2 linked regions of the Kineosporia sp. NBRC 101731 genome follow. The protein of the gene in region 1 binds, or shares a complex with, the protein of each later gene. Links are inferred from orthologs where the notes say so. Each region holds a gene or a part of one and is shown on either strand. Other genes may lie near its edges.

Evidence for each region.
Region 2: the proteins of hisF (region 1) and hisH are in contact, whole or in part, in a crystal structure (PDB 6RU0), measured with the Thermotoga maritima proteins. The link is inferred for Kineosporia sp. NBRC 101731 from one-to-one orthologs. Residues at the interface, in WP_004080486.1 of Thermotoga maritima: Met1, Leu2, Ala3, Arg5, Ser40, Glu41, Asp45, Glu46, Ala70, Glu71, Ile73, Asp74, Ile75, Pro76, Phe77, Asp98, Lys99, Ser122, Gln123, Glu161, Thr195, Leu196, Asn247, Arg249, Glu251; in WP_004080484.1 of Thermotoga maritima: Asn15, Arg18, Arg22, Arg117, Leu118, Pro119, His120, Met121, Gly122, Trp123, Asn124, Asn134, Gly135, Tyr136, Tyr138, Val140, Tyr158, Glu180, Lys181, Ser182, Ser183, Lys184, Ile185.

The regions. Positions count from the first base shown.
Region 1 is NZ_BSTC01000006.1:388,417-391,569, reverse strand. The notes cover bases 310-3,153. They hold hisF (imidazole glycerol phosphate synthase subunit HisF), read right to left. Parts: upstream 2,195-3,153; coding sequence 1,424-2,194; downstream 310-1,423. Other genes in these bases: QSK05_RS19635 (DoxX family protein), read left to right, coding at 2,854-3,153; QSK05_RS19640 (nucleoside/nucleotide kinase family protein), read left to right, coding at 2,219-2,842; QSK05_RS19650 (TIGR03085 family metal-binding protein), read left to right, coding at 769-1,410; QSK05_RS19655 (ABC transporter ATP-binding protein), read right to left, coding at 310-568. Also shown: more of QSK05_RS19655, read right to left, coding at 1-309.
Region 2 is NZ_BSTC01000024.1:21,000-24,154, forward strand. Bases 116-2,961 are described here. They hold hisH (imidazole glycerol phosphate synthase subunit HisH), read right to left. Parts: upstream 1,940-2,961; coding sequence 1,292-1,939; downstream 116-1,291. Other genes in these bases: QSK05_RS34730 (SseB family protein), read right to left, coding at 116-193; priA (bifunctional 1-(5-phosphoribosyl)-5-((5-phosphoribosylamino)methylideneamino)imidazole-4-carboxamide isomerase/phosphoribosylanthranilate isomerase PriA), read right to left, coding at 238-987; QSK05_RS34745 (succinate dehydrogenase/fumarate reductase iron-sulfur subunit), read right to left, coding at 2,098-2,847; QSK05_RS34750 (fumarate reductase/succinate dehydrogenase flavoprotein subunit), read right to left, coding at 2,864-2,961. In the rest of the region: more of QSK05_RS34730, read right to left, coding at 1-115; more of QSK05_RS34750, read right to left, coding at 2,962-3,155. UniProt on the Escherichia coli protein: IGPS catalyzes the conversion of PRFAR and glutamine to IGP, AICAR and glutamate. The HisH subunit catalyzes the hydrolysis of glutamine to glutamate and ammonia as part of the synthesis of IGP and AICAR.

The sequences.
Region 1 (3,153 bases):
CCACCCAGGGCAGCACCAGCAGGCCGACGGCGCCCAGCACCGGATCGGCCACGAGCATCGCGGCCGCCGCGACGATCAGCATGACGACGACACCGATGGCCATCGGCAGCGGTGCGAACACCTGCCAGGTGGCCTCGACGTCGGCATTCGCGTTGGACAGCAGCACCCCGGCCGGATGGCGGTGGTGCCACTCCAGCGGCAGGCGCAGGTACTGCCGGGTGAGCAGGCGCCGGTACCGCGCCTGCAGGCGGAACGACGTGAGCCCGGCCGCGACCCGGCGCCCGACCACCCCGACGGCCGTCAGGGCCGCCACCCCGGCCAGCACCAGCCCGGTGGTGAGCAGGTCGTGACCGCTGATGCTGCCCGCCTCGAAGGCCGGCGTCAGCACGTGGTCGGTGAGCCGGCCGAGCACCCAGCCACCACCGGCCGTGCCCGCGCCGTAGAGCGCCGACATCACCACCGCCACCGAGAAGATGGCCGGCTCCTGCCGGATACCGATGCCGATCACGCGCAGACCACGCAACAGCGTGCTCGGCTCCCGATCAGCCCGTGCGACCCGCTTCACCACGCGGGTACCTCCTGTCAACGCTCACGCAACGATCGTGGGCAGGGATGTGCCCTGCCCACGAGAGAACCCGGTCGCCCGCCCGCGTTCCCACGCACAGGAACGTTAGGCGGCACCACCGACAGAATCGGAAGGGACGGCACGCGCCGGAACGGGCGTAACGTCACCTCGTCGGTAACTTCCCCCTGTGTCAAGGTGAGCGCATGCCCTCGCATTCCGCAGCAGAACGTCAGGCTCTCGCCGATGCCCTGGCCGGGGCCGGCCCCGGCGCACCGACCCTGTGCGCCGGCTGGACCACCACCGACCTGGCCGTGCACCTGGTCCTGCGAGAAGGGCGCCCGCACGTGCGGCTGGCCGGCTCGATCGGCCCGGCCAAGGACTGGGCGGCCCGTCAGGAGCAGGCGACCACGGCCCGGCCCTACGAGGACCTGGTGACGACCGTGCGCAACGGTCCGCCCCGCCTGTCGCCGATGGCCCTGCCCGGCGTGGACTCCCTCGCCAACCTGCTGGAGCACTTCGTGCACTGCGAGGACGTGCGCCGCGCGGCCCCGGACTGGGAGCCGCGGGCCCTGCCCGGCGACCGGCAGGCCGCCATCTGGAAGAACGTGACCAGCCCGTTCGGCAAGGTGATGGTGCGCAAGGCCGCGATGCCCGTGAGCCTTCAGGTGCCCGGCGGCGAACCGGTCGTGCTGAAGGCCAAGGGGGAGGGCCCGGCGGTCACCCTGGTCGGTGAGCCCGGCGAGATCGCGATGTACCTGTTCGGGCGTAAGGAGCACGCCCGGGTCGAGCTCCTCGGCGACCCCGCGACGGTCGCCCGGTTCCGCGAGACCCCGATGCGAACCTGACGGACCCGACGGGTCAGCGGACGGGCACCCCGCCCGCCCGCAGCTCGTCCTTGACCTGACCGATCGTGAGCTGCTGGAAGTGGAAGACGCTGGCCGCGAGGACGGCGTCGGCCCCGGCGGCCACGGCCGGCGGGAAGTGCTCGACCGCACCGGCACCGCCACTGGCGATCAGCGGTACGCCGACCTCGTCCCGCACCAGGCGCAGCAGTTCCAGGTCGAAGCCGGCCTTGGTGCCGTCGGCGTCCATCGAATTCAGCAGGATCTCACCGGCACCCAGTTCGGCACCGCGCGCGGCCCAGTCGACCGCGTCGATCCCGGTGCCACGGCGGCCACCGTGCGTGGTGACCTCGAACCCGGACGCGGTGTGCGTGCCGGGCGGGCAGCGCCGGGCATCGACCGACAGGGTCAGTACCTGCGCCCCGAACCGGTGCGCGACCTCGGCGATCAGCTCGGGCCGCTGGATCGCGGCCGTGTTCACCCCGACCTTGTCGGCGCCCGCGCGCAGCAGCTTGTCGACGTCGTCGACCGAGCGCACACCGCCACCGACCGTGAGCGGGATGAAGATCTGCTCGGCGGTGCGGGAGACCACGTCGTACATCGTCTCGCGACCCGAGGACGAGGCGGTGACGTCGAGGAACGTCAGTTCGTCGGCGCCCTCGGCGTCGTAGCGGGCGGCGAGCTCGACCGGGTCACCGGCGTCCCGCAGGCCCTCGAAGTTGACGCCCTTGACGACGCGCCCGGCGTCGACGTCCAGACAGGGAATGACTCGCACGGCAACCGGCACAGGTCACAGCGTAGTGTCCGCCCGGTGACGTCCGCCCCCCAGCCCGATCCTGCGGTCATCGACCTGCTCATCGGTCTTCTCGAGCGGGCCGGCGCGCACTCGCACCCCTCGGCCACCACGGTCCTCGCCATCGACGGCCCCAGCGGGTCCGGGAAGACCACACTGGCCGACGAGCTGACCCGCGTCCTCCATCAGCGAAAGCCGGGGACGGCAGCCCTGGTGCGCCTGGAGGATCTCTACCCCGGCTGGGACGGACTGCGGGCGGCCACCGGCCGGCTCGCCACCGAGGTACTGCCCGCGCTGACCCGGGGCGAGACCGCCCGCTACCGCCGCTGGGACTGGACCGCCGACCGCTTTGGGGTGATTGAGGACGAAGTGCCCGCCAAAGAGGTGACCATCGTCGAGGGCGTGGGCGCGGGAGCCCTCGCCGCCGCCCCCATGGTGCATGCCCTGGTCTTCGCCGACGCCCCTGAACAGGTCAGACATGCTCGCGCGATGGCCCGGGACGGGGAGGGCTACCGGCCCCACTGGGAACGCTGGGCGGCTCAGGAACGGGCCTATTTCGCGGACGACCACCCGCACGAGCGGGCAGACCTGCTCGTGCTGCCCGGACTTCCAGGATCTGTCCAGGGTCGCGCACTACGCTGAATGCCGTGTCCATGCGCGGCGAGAGTTCCCCGGGTGTCCTGACCACCGGCACCACCGGCAGCAGTAGCACCAGCACAACCGGCAGCACCGGATGGCAGCAGTGGATCGGCCCGCTGGTCCGCGTGCTCGCCGGTGGCGTGTTCCTGTACACCGGCTGGGCCAAGATCCAGGACATCGACGACACCATCCGCTCGGTACGCAACTACCAGTTGCTGCCCGAGGCGGTCGTGCCGACCGTGGGCACGGCGCTGCCGGTGGTCGAGCTGATCCTGGGGGTCCTGCTGATCGCCGGTGTACTGACCCGGTTCGTG
Region 2 (3,155 bases), on another replicon or contig:
CGATCGGGACCAGCACCCGGGTGGGGGCCCAGGCCCGGGTGATCGCGACCAGGTCACCGTCGGCGAGCGCGGCGGTCAGGGCCGCGTCGGCGGTTCCGTCGTCGCCCGGGAAGGGCTGCGCGGTCAGGGTGCGGCCCGACCAGGGGGTGCCCGCCGAGTCGGTGTCGTGGTGCGGGTTGATGCCGTGTGCCATGTCGATCAGCTCCTGTCCGCTCCTGTGTGTTCCGGGCGGCTTGCTCAGCCGGCGACGTGCAGGGCCTGCTCCAGCGTGAAAGCGCCGTTGTAGAGCGCCTTCCCGACGATCGCTCCCTCGACGCCGATCTTCACCAGGGCACGCAGGGCGGCGATGTCGTCGAGATTCGCGATGCCGCCGGAGGCCACGACCGGCTTGCTGGTGCGGCGGCAGACCTCGGCGAGCAGGTCGAGGTTCGGGCCCTGCAGCGTGCCGTCCTTGGTGACGTCGGTGACCACGTAGCGGGCGCAGCCGTCCTCGTCGAGACGAGCCAGGGTCTCGAACAGGTCGCCGCCCTTGCTGGTCCAGCCGCGGCCGGCCAGCTCGGTGCCGCGCACGTCGAGGCCGACGGCGATCCGGTCACCGAACTCGGCGATGGCGTCGCGCGTCCAGGAGGGGTTCTCGATCGCGGCGGTGCCCAGGTTCACGCGGGCGCAGCCGGTGTCCATCGCGGCCCGCAGGCTCGCGTCGTCCCGGATCCCGCCGGACATCTCGACCTTCACCCCGAGCCCGCTCAGCTCGGCGCAGACCCGGGTGATCAGCTCGCGGTTGCTGCCCCGGCCGAACGCGGCGTCCAGGTCGACCAGGTGCAGCCACTGCGCGCCGGCCTTCTGCCAGGCCCGGGCCGCCTCCAGCGGGTCGCCGTAGCCGGTCTCGCTGCCGGCCTCGCCCTGCACCAGGCGCACGGCCTGGCCGTCGGCGACGTCGACGGCGGGCAGCAGCTCGAGCCGAGCGGGGGCGGCGGAGTCAGACATGGAAAACCCTTCGAAGGCGTGCGACCGGCCTGGTCATCCCGAGGCCGGTGAAGTCGGCGGCCACGCTATCGCGGCCCCCGGCCGGAGACAGGCGCAGCCCCGGGGACCCGGCGAGGACCGGCCTGATCCAAGGGCCCTCCAACCCCTTCGTGATCATGCAAATCCCCCAGCCTTCGGCCGGGAGGTGCCCCCACTCCCTGGAGTTCTAGAACTTTGAGCTCGGGAGTTCTAGAACTCCGGGGAGGTTTTGCATGATCACGAACAGAAAAGGGGTGGCGGAACGCCCGGGGCTCGTGGGGCTCGGTTACAGGGTCGTCAGCCAGTTGCGCAGGAGCTGGGCCCCGGCGGCGCCGGACTTCTCCGGGTGGAACTGGGTAGCCGTGAGGGGGCCGTTCTCGACCGCGGCCACGAACCGGCCGCCGTGCTCGGACCAGGTGACCAGCGGCGGCTTGAGCGAGGCCAGGGGGTCGCCGGGAGAAGGGAGTTCCCACTTCTGCACGGCGTAGGAGTGCACGAAGTAGAAGCGCTCGTGCTCGATACCGGCGAAGAGCTGCGAGCCCTCGGGGGTCTCGACGACGTTCCAGCCCATGTGCGGCACGACCCGGGAGGGCAGCAGCTCGACGGTGCCGGGCCACTCCCCCAGGCCCTCGACATCATCGCGGCCGAACTCGGCGGATTTCTCGAACAGCACCTGCAGGCCGACGCAGATCCCGAGGACCGGCCGGCCACCGGCCAGACGGCGCCCGATCAGCCGGTGCCCGCCGACGGCCCGCAACTGCTCGGCGACCGAGGCGAAGGCCCCCACACCGGGGACGACCAGGCCGTCGGCCTCCAGGGCGCGATGGAAGTCGGCGGTCAGCTCGACGGTCGCGCCGGCGCGCTCCAGCGCCCGCACGGCCGACCGGACGTTGCCGGAGCCGTAGTCCAGCACCACGACCTGGGGTGAAGTCATACCCCGAGTCTAGAAGAGCCCCGGACGCCACCCGCACCCGACCATGATCACCCGGGGACACTTTGCATCATCACGGACGAGGGGTGTGGGGAAGGTTTACATGATCACCAACGACATCAAGAAGCCGTGATCATGCAGACCTTCCCCGCAGAGCCGGGTCAGGCCTTGCGGCCGGACTTCACCGCGCGGCGGTACTCCTTGTTGAGGTTGGCGATGCTGACGAACGGGATCTCCTTGGGGCAGGACACCGTGCACATCCCGGTGTTCGTGCACCCACCGAAGCCCTCCGCGTCCATCTGCTCGACCATGTCCAGCACCCGGGTCGTGCGCTCCGGCTGGCCCTGGGGCAGCAGGTTCAGGTGCGTGACCTTGGCCGAGACGAAGAGCGACGCCGAGCCGTTCGGGCAGGCCGCCACGCAGGCGCCACAGCCGATGCAGGTGGCGTTGGCGAAGGCCTCGTCGGCGTCGGGCTTGGGGATGCGGGTGGAGTTGCCCTCCGGGGCCGATCCGGTCGGAGCGGTGATGTAGCCGCCGGCACCGATGATGCGGTCGAAGGCGCTGCGGTTCACCACCAGGTCTTTGATCACCGGGAAGGGGGCCGCACGCCACGGCTCGATGACGATCTCCTCGCCGTCCGAGAAGGCGCGCATGTGCAGCTGGCAGGCGGTGGTCTGCTCCGGGCCGTGGGCCTCGCCGTTGATGACGACACCGCAGCTGCCGCAGATGCCCTCGCGGCAGTCGTGGTCGAACGCGACCGGGTCGTCGCCGCCGAGGATCAGCTTCTCGTTGAGCGTGTCGAGCATCTCCAGGAACGACATGTCCGGCGAGACGTCGTCGAGGTCGTAGTCGACCATGGCGCCGGCGTCGGCGGCGTTCTTCTGCCGCCAGATTTTCAGCTTGAGCTTCATCAGTTTCCTTAACAGATCAGGCGTAGCTGCGCTGGGCCGGGTGTACGTAGTCGAAGATCAGCTCTTCCTGGTGCAGGACCGGGTCGCCGCTGACGGTGCCGAACCGGCCCTGGCCGCCGTACTCCCAGGCCGCGACGAACGAGAACTTGTCGTCCTGCCGCTCGGCCTCTCCATCGGCGGTCTGGCTCTCCTCCCGGAAGTGCCCACCGCACGACTCCTCCCGCATCAGCGCGTCGATGCACATCAACTCGCCGAGCTCGATGAAGTCAGCGACCCGGTTGGCCTTCTCGAGCGACTGGTTGAGCTCG